One region of the Caldicellulosiruptor hydrothermalis 108 genome, then DNA from elsewhere that is predicted to be linked to it. Evidence: riboswitches for the same ligand, from Rfam matches in the RefSeq annotation. Region 1 holds a riboswitch; the other holds the start of a gene.

The links. A riboswitch is a leader RNA that binds a small molecule or an ion and turns the genes downstream of it on or off. The one in region 1 is predicted to bind fluoride.
Region 2: another riboswitch for fluoride. It lies ahead of CALHY_RS02595 (DUF6062 family protein); the one in region 1 lies ahead of crcB (fluoride efflux transporter CrcB).

The regions. Positions count from the first base shown of each region.
Region 1 is NC_014652.1:2,122,213-2,129,973, forward strand. It holds gene CALHY_RS10450 (cellulase family glycosylhydrolase) at 1-2,202, opposite strand, end outside; gene aspS (aspartate--tRNA ligase) at 2,430-4,214, opposite strand; gene hisS (histidine--tRNA ligase) at 4,262-5,527, opposite strand; gene crcB (fluoride efflux transporter CrcB) at 5,648-6,004, opposite strand; gene crcB (fluoride efflux transporter CrcB) at 6,001-6,399, opposite strand; fluoride riboswitch at 6,491-6,554, opposite strand; gene CALHY_RS10475 (cation diffusion facilitator family transporter) at 6,606-7,463, opposite strand; gene CALHY_RS10485 (hypothetical protein) at 7,670-7,761, opposite strand, start outside.
Region 2 is NC_014652.1:552,368-560,128, reverse strand. It holds gene CALHY_RS02600 (hypothetical protein) at 1-1,440, opposite strand, end outside; gene CALHY_RS02595 (DUF6062 family protein) at 1,533-2,081, opposite strand; fluoride riboswitch at 2,163-2,237, opposite strand; gene CALHY_RS02590 (hypothetical protein) at 2,336-2,884, opposite strand; gene CALHY_RS02585 (HD domain-containing protein) at 2,908-4,191, opposite strand; partial or broken gene CALHY_RS02580 (IS481 family transposase) at 4,476-5,279, shown strand; gene CALHY_RS02575 (SDR family NAD(P)-dependent oxidoreductase) at 5,272-6,039, opposite strand; gene CALHY_RS02570 (TRAP transporter large permease) at 6,065-7,348, opposite strand; gene CALHY_RS02565 (TRAP transporter small permease) at 7,380-7,761, opposite strand, start outside.

The sequences.
Region 1 (7,761 bases):
CTTACTTGGTGCAAATGTTCCGTCTGAATACAGGTCAATAATACCGAGCTGAATAGCTAACTTCACGCTTTCTCTGTATTGAGGATTTATAAGCCCTTCATCGGCAATTTGAATATCGTCTGTGCTAACTTCTATTTTACCTGTCAATCTTCTGTACACTTCAATTGCCAAAGTTGCTGCTTCTTCTCTTTTCATAATCCTTTCAGGAAAGATTCTATTTTTCTCTTGTTCAAACAAACCATTTTTAAACGCCGTATAAACCACATCCGAATACCAGGCATCATTCTTTACATCAGAAAACCTGCCGTCATACTTTTCGATTTTCAGGTTCAATGCCCTGACACAAAGTGCAGCAAATTCAGCCCTTGTAATGTTTTTATCTGGCAAGTACTTAAATGCTGAAATTCCTTTTATGATTCCTTTAGAATAAAGTTTGGCGACAGCATCATAAAGGCTGCTCTCAAAATTGATATCTTCAAAAAGGACATTGGTACATCTAACATTATCTATAAACATTTTTCCCTTAAAATCGCTATTGCCATCTGCGATGACTACTATTACATCTCTCAAAAGTGTATCTTTGCCCAAGATTTTACCATCCTGTATTTTATCTAAGTCAAAAAATACATTGAATTTGTAAATTCCGTCTTCTATCTTTTTTGCACTTGAAAGTTTTGCCAAGTCGATATTAAAACTGTCTTGTACTTGAGCCCAGTAACCTAAGGAAGGTGGTGAAAAAGCTAAAAATATCTGAATCATACCTTTTGAAGCTCTATCTGGCTTTAAATAAAAATCAAAAGCTAAATATTTGTTATCTTCCCTTTTGGCATTTATCTCTTTAAGTATAAGTCTTGCAGCTGTTGCCCAGCCATCTTGTGGTTTTTTCTCTGGATACTCAATCTCAAAAGATAGCGCTTTTGAACCATTTACACTTTCGATGGTAATAGGGCCTTTCACACCAGACGGACTATCCCAGTCCCAGCCCTGACGCGTGTCATCTTCAAACGTGGATGGTAAGACTTTTTCGCCTAAAGGTGCACTTTGTCCTTCTTTTATTTGGCTATCCCTCTCAATTGGCTTATATGCAATTCCTTTTATCCTTGCTCTCACATACTCTCCAGATATACTCAGCTCCTTTATATCCCACACTTTATCATCGCCAGGATCAAGTGATGTGGCATCATGCATGCCACTTATATACGGAACAAAAGCAGCTGATGTTTCATTTTTGTTTGACAGTGACCAGTTCACCCAGCTAATATAGTTTGCATTTAAATACTCAAGCCACTTATCCGCCTCATCAAGATATGGTCCACCATCACCGCTTGCCAAACTTGTTCCCCATTCACTCACGAAAATTGGTACACCATTTTCAAATGCCTTTTTCATGTTTTCAAAAACATACCCATCAACCTTGTGAGTTCCAGAGTAAAAATGAACTGAATACATAACATTTTTATCATTTATAGGATCTTGAATTGCAAAGTCAGGTCTTTGGCTCCAATTGGGCGAACCTACAATTATAATGTTCTGATTCCCCAAACTTCTGAGCATTTGTATAATGAGCTGTGCATAAGCCTTTACCTTTTTCCAACCATCCAAACTATTTTCTACTCCCGGTTCATTTGGATTTGGTTCATTGCAAAGTTCATATATTATGTGATAGTCATTGGGAAACATCATAGCTATCTCTTTGAAAAAGTCTTTTGCTCCTTTATAAATTTCAGCATTCGGGTCACCGGGATTTAACACGTGCCAATCAACAATTACATACATGTCATTCTCAATAGCAAGCTTAATCCCTTCTATAACTTTTTCTTTGATACTCGGATTTGAAGCATAGCCGCCCTCACCAACATACATCGCAAGCCTTACAACATTGCACTCCCAATCTTTTGAAAGAGCCTCAAATGCATTTTTGTTTATAATATCACCATACCATTGAAGTCCATGTGTACTCATGCCACGAAGCTGGATTATTTCACCTTTCTGGTCAGCTAAATACTTTTTCCCGTCCTTTTCAATAATCTGCAGTCTGCCGGCAACCGATGGTTTTTTAACTGCCTGATTGCCAAGAAGATTTGGATATTTTTCCTTTTCATACGGTATGCTCTGGGCAAATACAGGTAAAACTCGTAAAATAGAAACAATCAAAATAACCACTATCAAGAGTAGACCAGACTTTAAAATAATTTCTCTCATAATGTGAATCCCTCCTATGTAATCGTTATCATTTTGTTATAAAATTAATATATTCCATGCTCAGGAAGTTTTAAATTAAAAAAATTTCATATCTGTTTTAAATTTTTGACCTGATATTTGTAGCATCTTGCTCTAAGACAAGGTAAAAATTTTGCAAAAAATAAGGCTCCTGTCCCAACAAAAATCTTTAACTATTTTAGGACATGGAGCCGCAAAAAATTCTTTTTTTATTTTACAACATCAACCTTGATGTGAAGCTCTCTGAGCTGTTTTGGTTCAACCTCAGAGGGTGCATCAGTCAGCGGGCACGACGAATCTTTTACCTTCGGGAACGCAATTGTGTCTCTGATAGAATCCAAACCCAAAAGCAGCATGCAAAGCCTATCAAATCCATAAGCTATACCACCGTGTGGTGGTGTACCGTACTTGAAAGCTTCAAGCAAAAAGCCAAACCTATCCTGTGCCTTTTCCTCTGTAAATCCAAGGGCTTTGAACATTCTCTTTTGAATCTCAGGTGAGTGAATTCTGATAGAACCACCGCCAATTTCTGTACCGTTTAACACAATATCGTATGCTTTTGATCTTACTTTTGCTGGATCAGTTTCTAAATATTCTAAATCTTCATCCATTGGCGAAGTAAATGGATGGTGTTTTGCAACAAACCTGCCCTCTTCCTCTGAATATTCAAAAAGTGGAAACTCTACTACCCACAAAAGATTAAACTTTGACTTGTCAAGAAGGTTTAACTTTCTTGCTATCTCAAGTCTCAAGTTTCCAAGAACATCAAAGACAATTTCATCCTTATCAGCAGAAAATAGCAGCAAATCTCCAACCTCTGCACCAAGTCTCTTTAGAATTTCATTTATCTCCTCTTCTTTTAAAAACTTAACAATAGGAGATTTCAGACCATCACTTTCAACTGCAATCCATGCAAGACCTTTTGCTTTAAAGTTTTTTGCAAACTCAACAAGTGCATCAATCTCACGCCTTGAAAATGTAGCCGCACAGCCCTTTGCATTGATAGCTCTTACTGACCCACCTTTGTTTGCTGCATCAGAAAATACTTTAAATTCGCAGTTTTTTACAATGTCAGTAATATCAACAAGTTCCATTCCAAAACGAGTATCTGGTTTGTCTGAGCCAAACCTTTCCATTGCTTCCTTGTAGGTAAGTCTTGGAAGAGGAAGTTTTAAGTCTATCCCCAGCATCTCTCCAAAAATGGTCTTGAGAAGTTTTTCATTTATCTCAATAACATCGTCAACATCAACAAACGACATCTCAATGTCTATCTGGGTAAACTCAGGTTGTCTGTCTGCTCGCAGGTCTTCATCTCTAAAACATTTTACAATCTGAAAATATCTGTCAAACCCTGCAACCATCAAAAGCTGTTTAAAAAGCTGCGGTGACTGTGGCAGCGCAAAAAATTTTCCCGGAAATATTCTGCTTGGAACTAAGTAGTCTCTTGCACCTTCTGGAGTGGATTTTGTGAGCATGGGTGTTTCTATCTCTATAAACCCATTTTGAGAAAGAAAATTTCGCACAACCTGATAGAGCTTGTGTCTGAACATCAAATTTCTCTGCATATCAGGTCTTCTTAAGTCCAAATACCTGTATTTTAATCTTACTGCTTCATTTACATTTATCCCCTCTTCAATCGGAAAAGGAGGCGTCTCAGACTTGTTAAATATCCTCAGTTCTGTTGCTCTTACTTCTACCTCGCCTGTTTTTATCTTTGGATTTACTGTCTCAGGTGGTCTTTTCTCCACAATACCTCTAACACCGATACAGTATTCGGACCTTAATGAGTCAGCCTTGTCTAAAAGTTCTTCTCCCATCTTCTCATCAAACACAACCTGTACAATACCTGTTCTGTCCCTCAAATCAACAAAGATTATCCCGCCAAGGTCACGTCTTGTATCAACCCAACCTGTTAGCACAACTTCTTTTCCAACATCCTCAAGCGATACTTCTGCACAGTATTTTGTTCTTTTAAACCCCTTAATACCTTCCACACCTATCACCTTCTTTTAAATTTTTTAAAGTTATAAAAACATCCTTGTTATTTTTGAAGTTTTTCTTTTAAATACTGACAAACATTTTCTATTTCTACTATTTCCTCTGAAGATGTCTTCATATTTCTAATCTTACAAACACCTTTTGTAATCTCGTCATCTCCGATGATTATAGAAAACTGACAGCCAATCTTGTCAGCATATTTCATCTGGGATTTTAAGCTTCTTCCCATCTCTTCAATTATAGTGGAAATTCCTTCAAATCTGAGTCTACTTGCAATCTCAAAAGCTTTTTTGAGGCTATTTTCTCCTACTGTTGCCACAAACACTTCTGGGACCCGCGGTTTTGCAGGAAGAAGACCATTTTGCTCAAGCAGCATCAAGAGTCTCTCAACACCAATTGCAAAACCAATTCCTGGAATAGAATTCCCACCTATCTGTTCTATTAAATTGTCGTACCTTCCACCGCCACAGATTGCAAGCTCTTTATCAGAGACAGTAGCCACAATCTCAAAAACTGTCTTTGTGTAGTAGTCCAAGCCGCGAACAATAAATGGGTCAACCTTGTATAAAACCTTTGCCGAATCTAAATAAGTTTTCACACTTTCGAAATGGCTTTTACAATCATCACAAAGATAATCAATTGGTTTTGGTGCATCTTTTGCAACCAGCTTGCAACCCTCTTCTTTGCAGTCCAAAATTCTCATTGGATTTTTGTCAAGCCTCTGGTGGCATGTGGTGCAGAGCTTTTGAGAATTTGCCGAAAAATACTCCTTTAAATTTTTCACATACTCCTTCCTGCACACAGGACACCCGATGCTGTTGATATTCACAGTAATATTGTCAAGCCCAATGCTTGTAAAAAAATTGTAAGCAAGTGAAATTACTTCAGCATCTGTCACAGGCGAAGAAGAACCAAAATTCTCAATTCCAAACTGGTGAAACTCTCTAAACCTTCCGCCTTGCGTATTCTCATACCTGAAAGCTGAAATAATGTAGTAAAACCTTTGGGGCATCGGACGTGACGCAAAACCATGCTCGATAAATAGTCTTGCTGTGGATGCTGTCCCTTCTGGCCTTAAAGTGATGCTCCTTCCACCCTTGTCCAAAAAGGTATACATCTCTTTTTGGACAATATCAGTGGTCTCGCCTACACCTCTTTGGAAAAGCTCTGTGTACTCAAATGTGGGAAATCTAACTTCCTGATATCCATAAAGCTTGCAAACCTCTCTGAATTTATTCTCAACATATTGCCACATATAACTTTCTTCCGGAAGCACATCCTTTGTTCCTTTTGGTGCTTGGATTTTCATTTCCTACTCTCTCCTCAAAATAATTAAAAAGATTAGAATTTGCAATATTTAAATTATATATTAATTCAATTTGGGGTTTCAAGTGATGAGACCTAAAAAATAATCAAAATATAGTAATACTTAGACAAAGCTTGCTAACCAAATTCCCACACCAGCTGCAACTATTCCAAAAATGATAGAGACAAGTACATAAATAAAGGCTTTCATGTGTTTTTCTCTCTTTATATACCTTGATGTTTCAAGCATAAACGTAGAGTATGTGGTGAACCCGCCAAGAAGACCAGTCATCAGAAAAAGTTTGTATTCACTCGAAAGATGCTTTGTTGACAAATATCCTATTAAAAAACTCCCTATCACGTTTATAAACAATGTAGCAACAGGATGGTCTTTGTCCATTACCTCTCTAAATATTTTCCCAACTATATATCTCAAGATTGCTCCAATGATACCACCTGCTCCAACAATCAGATAGTTCATGCTGCCTCGTACTCCTCTTTTTGCTGTCTTTCTGAAATAACCCTTGCAAGTTCAAAGCCAAAAATTGAAGCTAAAAGCCCAAGTACAATGGATAAAAGAGGATAGACAATCGCAACAGTAAATTCTCCTTTCATTAAAAACCTCACAATTTCAAGTACAAATGTAGAAAAGGTTGTAAAGCTGCTTATAAAACCTGTTGTTATCAAGTGTCTTAAGGCGGTTGAAATCTTTATGTGTTCTACCGTTATCTCTGCAACAAAGCACAAAACAAAACTGCCAATAACGTTTATAAAAAGTGTTGCAAATGGAAAGCTGCCAAGGCTCAGCTGAGATATAAAAAATCTACAAATAGCACCAAAAAAAGCTCCAATAGCAATTGCAACAATGTTTTTCATATACCTTTGCCTCCTTCAGTAAAATCAAAGTAATCAGCAGGAAATTAGGCCTATAAAATACAAAAACTCCTACAGATGTTGCTCTTTTGCAGCATCTGTAGGAGTCATCAGCCCTCATTGGCATTTGTACGGCGGACTCCATCGCCGTTAGCAATATTATATCATCGAACACAGTGGATTTCAATATAGACTTTTTGTGACTCTTCCTACTTCTCATCCTCAGGTTCAATGTGGATTGTAATATACGAATTTGGCAGAACTGATTTTATATCCTTTTCTATCTGGTTACAAAGGTTGTGAGCGTCGATTAAAGTAGTTGAATTTTCCATTCTAATGTGAACATCAATCTCGCGCCTGTCTCCACTTTTCCTGGTTCTGAGCTTGTGAAAGCTTGTAACCTGAGAGTATCTTCTTATTATATTCTCAATTATCTCAATCTCGTTTTGAGGAAGACTCTTGTCAACAAGATCACATAGAGCTTTTTTAGTCAAATCAACAGAAGCTTTTATTATCATCAGGGCAACAATGATAGCAATTATCGGGTCTATAATGTACATATGTGTAAGTTTTATTGCAACAAGCCCTAAGAATACTCCAAATGAGGTAAACACATCTGTGAAAAGATGCATTGCATCTGCTTCCAAAGCCACAGAATCTGTTTTTTTAGCCACTTTAAAAAGTTTTGTGGATATAAAAAGGTTTATAACGGCCGAGATTAGCATAACCAAAAGCCCTGTTTCTATTTTCTCAATTTCTCCCCTATTTATAATCTTTTTTATCGCTTCATAAATAATCATAGCTGCTGCTAAAAATATTAATATTGCCTCAAATGCACCAGAAACATTTTCAAACTTGCCATGACCAAAAGGATGGTCACTATCTGCTGGTTTTCTTGCCTGTTTGATGGAAAAATATGCAACCAAGCTTGCTAAAAGGTCAATGCCAGAGTGAATTGCCTCTGATATAACAGACACAGAACCCATAATGCTACCTGCAATAAGTTTGAATAAAACCAAGGCTGTATTAGAAAAAACTGATAAAAGTGCCGCACCCTGCTTTTCCATATACCTTCACTAAAACCCCTTTCATCATAAGCTTCTTCGCCAACACTATTAAAACAATAAAAAAATCCTGCCAAGACTCATGTTTTGTGTAAAAACATGGGTCCCGCAGGATTTTTTCATCCCTGCTGCCTGGTAAAATTCCCAGGCCCGAAAAGAGCTTTTGAGCGCTCTTTTCTGACCACTTCGAAAATATTAAATTTTTCATATTACTTGAGCTTTATTTTAACATCAAAGAGGTCTTTTGTAAAGACATTTTTGGCATCTGAAAAACTATTTATGGTTGTAAAAAGAAGCTTTT
Region 2 (7,761 bases), 1.2 Mb from region 1:
CTTTTGACTGTCAGTAGCTTCAACTTCAAAGCTACTCTTAAGTGGAGTAAAAATCTGGTAATACTTGTTCACTATATATCCTTTCCTGTCGGTGTTGTAAACAATAAAATTTGTTTCTGTAATGCTTGGCTGTTTAATTTTATACACATTAGCAACACCAAATATAACTCCTGTCCAAACTATACTTCCAAACAATATAAATTGCCATGTAAGGTGACGTCTATTAAACTTTTTTAGTATCAAATAGTTCCCGAAGCTAATTATAAAAATGTATATAACTATCAAAATAATTATCAAACCATTCTGAGGCCATTTTACGTTTACTGCTAAATTGTAAATTGAGTTACTTACACCCAAGGAGTAAGAGTAAGAGGTAGAATTTGTAATAATCCCTTGAAAAAGCTTTGAATATTCAGAATAACAACTTTGTAGTAGAAACCCTAATAATTTATCTCTCTTTTCTGCCGGTATGTCCAATTCAAATGGGTCAAATGAGGTTACCAGCACAACACCATTGCCAATTATCTTTCGCTGAATATGCAACTGACTTATCTTTTCTCCATCTTTTAAAACAAAATCCACAAATCTTGTATCATTCAGGACAATATCTTCTGAATTTTCTTTATCCACCACGACAGAGGTATAATTGAGTTGTTGTTCATCTATATTAAGACTGATATCTCCCTTTTTAATACCCATAATTTTCCCTTCTAAAAAGTTATCTTTAAAAATTGACAAATTCTTTTGATAATTTTCTCCCAAGAATATAATTAACTTGCCACCTCTAATAATATAATTTTTTAACGCTCTGTATTGATCAGCAGAAAGATTTGAAGTTTTATAATTATGAATTATTATGGTATCAAATCTCTCTAATAACGATGAGGTTATAGGAAAATTTGAACTATCCAATAAAACCACAGTGATACTGCTTGTTGCTTGTTGAGATGGCTTTATCAAATATTTTACTTTATCCTTTTGGTCTGAAAGAAGACCAATGCTCAAATTATATCCTTTCTTAGGCGGGACTATCTGCTTGTTTAAAATCACATCTCCTTTTGAATTGTAAATTTTAACATATGTTGCAGAATATATCATGTCGCCAAAACACATGGGAAGAATAATAGACTTTTTTGAATTTGCTGCAAGCTCAAATTCCTTTGAAAAACTGAACTTTTTTTCCTTTGGTCTTGAAGCTACCGGAGTGGCAAATGCGTCATTTTTGGGCTCCCACCATTCAACAGAAATTTTGCCCTTGAAGTAGTCTTGACTTTTGTTTTGTAAAGTTATCTTAAGCTCAATTAAATTGTACAAATTTACTTTGTTATCAATTCCATACTCAATATTGGTAATTTCTATGCTATTATTAGCATATGTAATACTCTTTCCTATCAGTAAAAATAAAAAAATAAATAAGACAACAACCAGCCTTTTTCTCATCTGTTTAATCTCCTTTCACACAGGTTTATTTTTATAGCCCTTTCAAAAATTACTACTTCATATATTGTATCAAATTTTGCCTTTTTGTCAATTTAAACGTACATAAAATCAAAAATGTTATGTGCTGGGGCTATTAAGTAAACTATCTTAGCCCCCATAACTGACAAAAGCTCCTTTTGCACAGATACAGAAGCTGTCTTCTCCAAAACTTGATTTAGGTGCCTTTGACACATAAAGCCTCTTTCAGCAAATGCAGATTTAAATTGAGGCTGGGTAGCAAAAAAGTGGGAAAATGCTCTTGTGTAGGTATCTTCAAAGCCTTGTTCTTTTTCACAAAAGATGCACATATTTTGCTGCCTTTGAGTTTTCCTTTTACATGGCAATATTTCAGTAGAGTCTCTATTTCTGGAATTACTTAGCAAGTCTGAATATATAATGGCATGGGCAAGCACATCACCTAACGACTCTAACTTTCTTGCATGCTTTGGACAGATTCCCCCTTTTCTTATTTTGTCACGTAAGTTGTAATCGTTTACTGATTCATACAGAAAGTCATCAAAAAACTTATCCATTGCCTTGTTTTTAAGATGGCATACAATACACTTATCTTCTTTGAAGTTTTCTATCATTTCAAAATACACAATATCCAAGGTCCATCCCCCCAAAGCCTTCAAAAAGGCTTTAAACTCTTTAATAAAGCAAAAAACTCCTGCCCGCATCTTGTACGGACAGGAGTTATCAGCCAACCAGGGCAGTCCCTGTGGCATTTTAAGGCGAACTCCATCGCCTTGATATTTAACTTTTTATTCTCAATTTCTATTATATGGTTTTTTGAAAAAAAATCAATATCAAATCTATTTCATTTTTTTGGAATTATATCCGCTGATAATTTTCTTTACTGAATTTTATCAGGTTTTAGAAAATTATATTTTATCAAAAACTCAATTGCATTTTTTATTTCTTCTTCTGAATATTTATTCCCTTTTAATTTGAATATCCTTTCTATTAATATTTTTTCGGTTTTATTATCAAGCTTATCTAATTTCATCTGACTAATAACATAGTCAACAGTAGCAATAAGTTCCAGTTCTCTTGCAGTGAAATTACATAAGCTTTTTATTAATTCTTTGTTGTTTAAAGTCTCCTTAGAATTTAAAACATCTTTTCTATTTTCAACAGGAATTATTTTATGCGTATATCCGTCTGATTCAATATTTATCAACCCATTTAGTTCCATTCTATGAATGTCAAATTCCAATTGGCTGCTATATGGCCCATAATAATGAATAGAGAAAGTATAACCAAAATCTATACCTTTTCTTTGAAGTAAGTATACTATTTTTTGAATTAGTTTTTTGCCTACTTTATTCCCTGACTGTGTACAAAAATCTGAAACTTCATTTATTAAATCAAAAAGCTTTAATAATTTTTGACTATCCACCATTATCCCTCCTTTTTCAAATAAACTTATCTACTCATCTTCCTTAGTATTCCAGAAACAATATTTATGGCCTCATCTTTTTTATCTTCAGTAACATAAATTCTTTTTATATTAATAGGCTCTGTCATCTTCCTTATTACTTCAGAAGCTATACTAACTGGTATAGGCTTTTCTTCTATATCATCAATTAATGGAATTGCTTTTTCACTATCAACCTCATATCTTATTGGCATCTGATGTATAAGTTTATCTGCTGAATCCAATAGAAGATTTTCTTTGCCAATCCTCTCTGATAATTCATTCTTAATAAAATTAAAAATATCTTGCTCTCTTTTCTCAGCATGTTCTGGAGTCTCATAAACTTTACTCATGATTTTTCTCTTTAAAATCCTTTCAGCCCATTTATTTTGTCTTATATTATCTTTCATAAGTTGAAATATGTACATATCATCATAGTTTAAAAAATCATAAACATCTTTGGGGTATTGTCCATTTGGCAAAACTTCCTTCAGAAAATTAAAAAGGGCATTATCTAAAAATCTTCTTGTCTTATGGAAATAAACTTGAGTAAACATGAAATATCTTGCAAGAACAAATTCCTCAAAAGCGTGCATTCCACCCTTTTCAATTGCAAGATATAACATATGATCTTCATCTTCCCAAACTGTAAGAGTGTTGATAAGTCTCTCTATATCAAATCTACCGTAATTCACCCCGCAATAAAGTGAATCACGTAATAAATAATCCATCTTGTCACAATCAAGTTCACTGTCCATAAATTTTTTGAGAAATATAAAATCAGGATTTTCTATATTTTCTCCCTTATATATCGAACATATCAATTCAGGCGTAATATCATATTCATCTCCATAGTTTTTCTTGAATTCCTCGCCAATTTCCTTAATGAAATCACTAATCTCTGTTTGTGTTACTATCAAACAAGTATAATCTTCATGTGTACAACCTTCAGGAAAAAGTTCTTCTGATGCATGTGAAAACGGTGCATGTCCTAAGTCATGGACCAAAGCTATTATTCTCAATATTTGAGTATACCATTTTCTTTTTGCTTCATCAAAAGCCTGGGTTTTTTCAGCCACTGTATTGAAAGCTTTAGTTACCAGATGCATAACACCCAAAGAATGACCAAATCTTGAATGTTCTGCTCCATGGTAAATATAATGTGAAAATGCTAATTGTTTTATATTTCGTAACCTTTGAAATGGAGAAGAATCAATTATCTTGAGCTCCAAAGGTCTAACGTAAATAAAACCATGGACAGGATCTCGAAATTCATATAACTTCTCTTTCATTCTCTTTCTCCATATTTATTATATGTTTATCTTATTATGAGAGAAAAATTGTTCGTTGTTTTTATTATAACAAAAGTTTTATATGTCTGCAATAAAAAATTTTAAAAATCACTTGAATAGGTGTAGAGATATTAACCACAACGAAAAGATGTACGAAAATAATAACGTGAGAGTAATAAAAAGAATTGAGGCTGCCTCCCTCCTGAAATGAATATAATTAAAAAGTGTAATCTCCCATTCAAAAGAAACATCAAAAAACTATCAGGATGGGAGGGCAGCCTACTATGAATATTATACCATATCATGAGCTAAGAAAAATATCTCCTGAAAAAGCAAGAGAATTAGTTCGAAAAGTGTTTCAAAATAATAATAAAAACGTATAAAAAATTGCTAAAATATTGGGTGTATCAAGACATATCGTAAGAAGAACAATTAATGGTCCTCTTGAGGACAAACCAAAAAGGACTAAAACTTGAAATAACTTTCTTATGAACTTGAAAATTTCATTATTCAGGAGTCTCAAAGAACAGGGTTCAAGTATACACGTCTTTCACTTTATCTACTTAGAAAATAGACGTTAAAATAATTAAAAACACAATTAAAATCCATTCTCAAAAGAAATGGCGTACCAAGGAAAATAAGGAAGATAAAAATAAGAACGCATAATGTGAAAAACCCAATAAAAACCATTGGACAAGGGAGAAGAATTCTACGGTAGAAGCGAAAGAAAGCCAAGGAAGTGGAATGAGATGTTTTTAATTTATGGGTGCAATTGAAAATTCACATAGGACAGATGACGAATACTTTTTATTGATTTATACTGAGACATGTAAAAACAAAAGATGAATTTATTCAACCAGCTCAAAGATAGAAAGATATATGGGATTTTACTTATTACTGTAATGATAACAATGAATGGGAGGACACCATTCAAAAATTTGTAATTCAAAGAGTCTGGTATCCTCCCATATATTTTTGTTTTCTACCTAACTTTTTGAATATTTACTAAAAAAGCAGGAATTTCTTATTCTTTGTTCTGTAATAAATTAGGTGGCAAATATGTCTTCACCACGTACCACCTTATATAGTCATCCCACCGTCAATAACTATTATGCTACCATTCATAAACTCTGCTTCATCACAACTTGCAAATAATATTGCGAACGCAATTTCTTCTGGTCTACCAAGTCTTCCCATTGGCTGTCTTGCAATAAAAGCTGCTCTCATAGCTTCTGGATCAGGTGCATTAACTATTTTTTCTTCTACTGCAGGAGTTAAAGTAGTGCCTGGACAAACACAATTTACTCTAATATTATCTTTTACATAATCAGCAGCCATAGCTTTTGTTAATGAAACAATTGCCCCTTTTGATGCACTGTAAGCACTTCTATCAGTATGCCCCTTAAGAGCCGCTACTGAAGCAACATTTACAATAACACCTTTTCCTTGTTTTTTCATTTGCAAAACTGCATATTTGGAAACCAAAAAGGCTCCTTTTACATTAACAGCCATTGTTTTATCAAAATCTTCTTCAGACATGTTGTCTACTCTGCCCGGTAATACTATCCCCGCATTGTTTACTAATATATCAATTTTCCCATATTTTTCTACTGTCTCCATTACAATTCTTTGAGCATCATCATTTTTAGAAACATCCCCCTGAATAAAAATACACTCTCCACCAATTTTTCTAATTTCATCAATTGTTGTCTCACCATTTTTATCTTTATTAAGCTCTCTTCCATTTACTGCAACTTTTGCTCCATATTTTGCATATAAAACTGCTGTAGTTCTACCTATCCCAGAAGTAGCCCCAGTGATTAGGACCACCTTATCTTTAAAATTCATATTTACATTCCCCCTTTTTATCCTATTATTTTCCAAATATTGCGTTTGGAATAATTAACACTGTATTAGGAACAAATAAAATTAACAATAGAACGAGTATAACAGCCAACATAAAAGGCCATCCTTCTTTTATATATTCACCTACCGAACATTTCAAGACTGAACAAACTATATACATAACTGCCCCAACAGGTGGGGTAATAAGGCCTGTTGCTGCACTGAATACCAATATTAATCCGAAATGAACCATATCTGCTCCAACTGCTCTTGCAACAGGTGCTAATATTGGTGTTAAAAGCAAAATCAATGCAGTAGAATCTACAAACATTCCCAATATAAATAACATAAACATCATTATCAGCATTATTATAGTTGGTGACGAAGTAAAATGAAGCAAAGCTTCAGCCATTTTTTGAGGTATCATTTCCCACGTAAAACCATATCCAAATATTGTGGAAAATATTAATATCAACATAACCATTCCTATATCACCAATGGTCTTTTCAGTCGCCTCCATAAATTTTTTAAATGACAATTCTCTATAAGCTAAAATACCAACTAATATTGCATATACAACTGCAAATGCACCTACTTCTGATGGTGTAAATAAACCCATTCTCAATCCAAAAATTAATAGGAATGGGAACAAAAATGCCCATATACATCTTATTAGAGTATGTATTACTTCTCCAAAAGTTACCTTATCTTTTTCTGGCTTATATCCTCTTTTCTTCCCTATTATCGCAGTAATTATCATAAAAATTATTGCAAATAAAAGCCCTGGAACAATACCTGCAGCAAACAATCTACCTACTGATACCTCTGCTATTGTGCCGTATAATACCAATCCGATTCCTGGCGGAATTGCTATAACAATTAATGACGCAAATGCTAAAACTGATGCAACAAAACCTCTACTGTACTTTTTCTCAACCATGGGTTCACCTAAAACTCGAGCTTGCATGGATGCATCAGCAATAGCCGAACCAGTAATACCTCCCATCAATGTTGCCAATACAATATTCGCTTGAGCTAAACCTGCTGGTAGTCGTCCAGCCAATACCGAGGCCAAATGCAATAATCTCTTAGTTATTCCACTTTCATTTAATAAATTACCTGATAATACAAACAATGGTATTGCTAATAGTGAAAAGTTTTGGGTTTGGCTTACACTTAGTTGAACAGGAACTGTTAATGATAATTCACTTGAGTTTAGTAGAAAATAAATAAGCCCTGATATTCCAAGAACAAAAGCTATAGGCATTCCTAATATTAAAAACAGGAAAAATGCTATAATTGCATATATCACATCTAAACCTCCTTTCTTTACGTAAAGTTATTTAGTTTTTAAGCAAATTTTTTATTTTTAATACTACAGTTCTCACCATTAGTAGACTCCCAATTGGAACACTTATTGTAACCCATGTATAACTAAAATTAGGTATGCCCTGAAATGTTCTATATCTTGTTGTGTAGGAAAGATAAAAACCAAAGACAATAAGTGTTAGTAAGAATATAAGAATTATTACATAATTAAATACTTCAATCCATTTCCTAACATTGTATGGTAATTTTTTAAGTAAAAAATCCACATTCATAAGCTTATTTTCTCTTAAAGCAACATCACCACTTATGAAAACACACCATGCAAAAAGAAATGTTGCCAAATCAATACCCCACTGAATTGGTCTTCCAATTGTTCTTGCAATAGCTGCTAAAAAA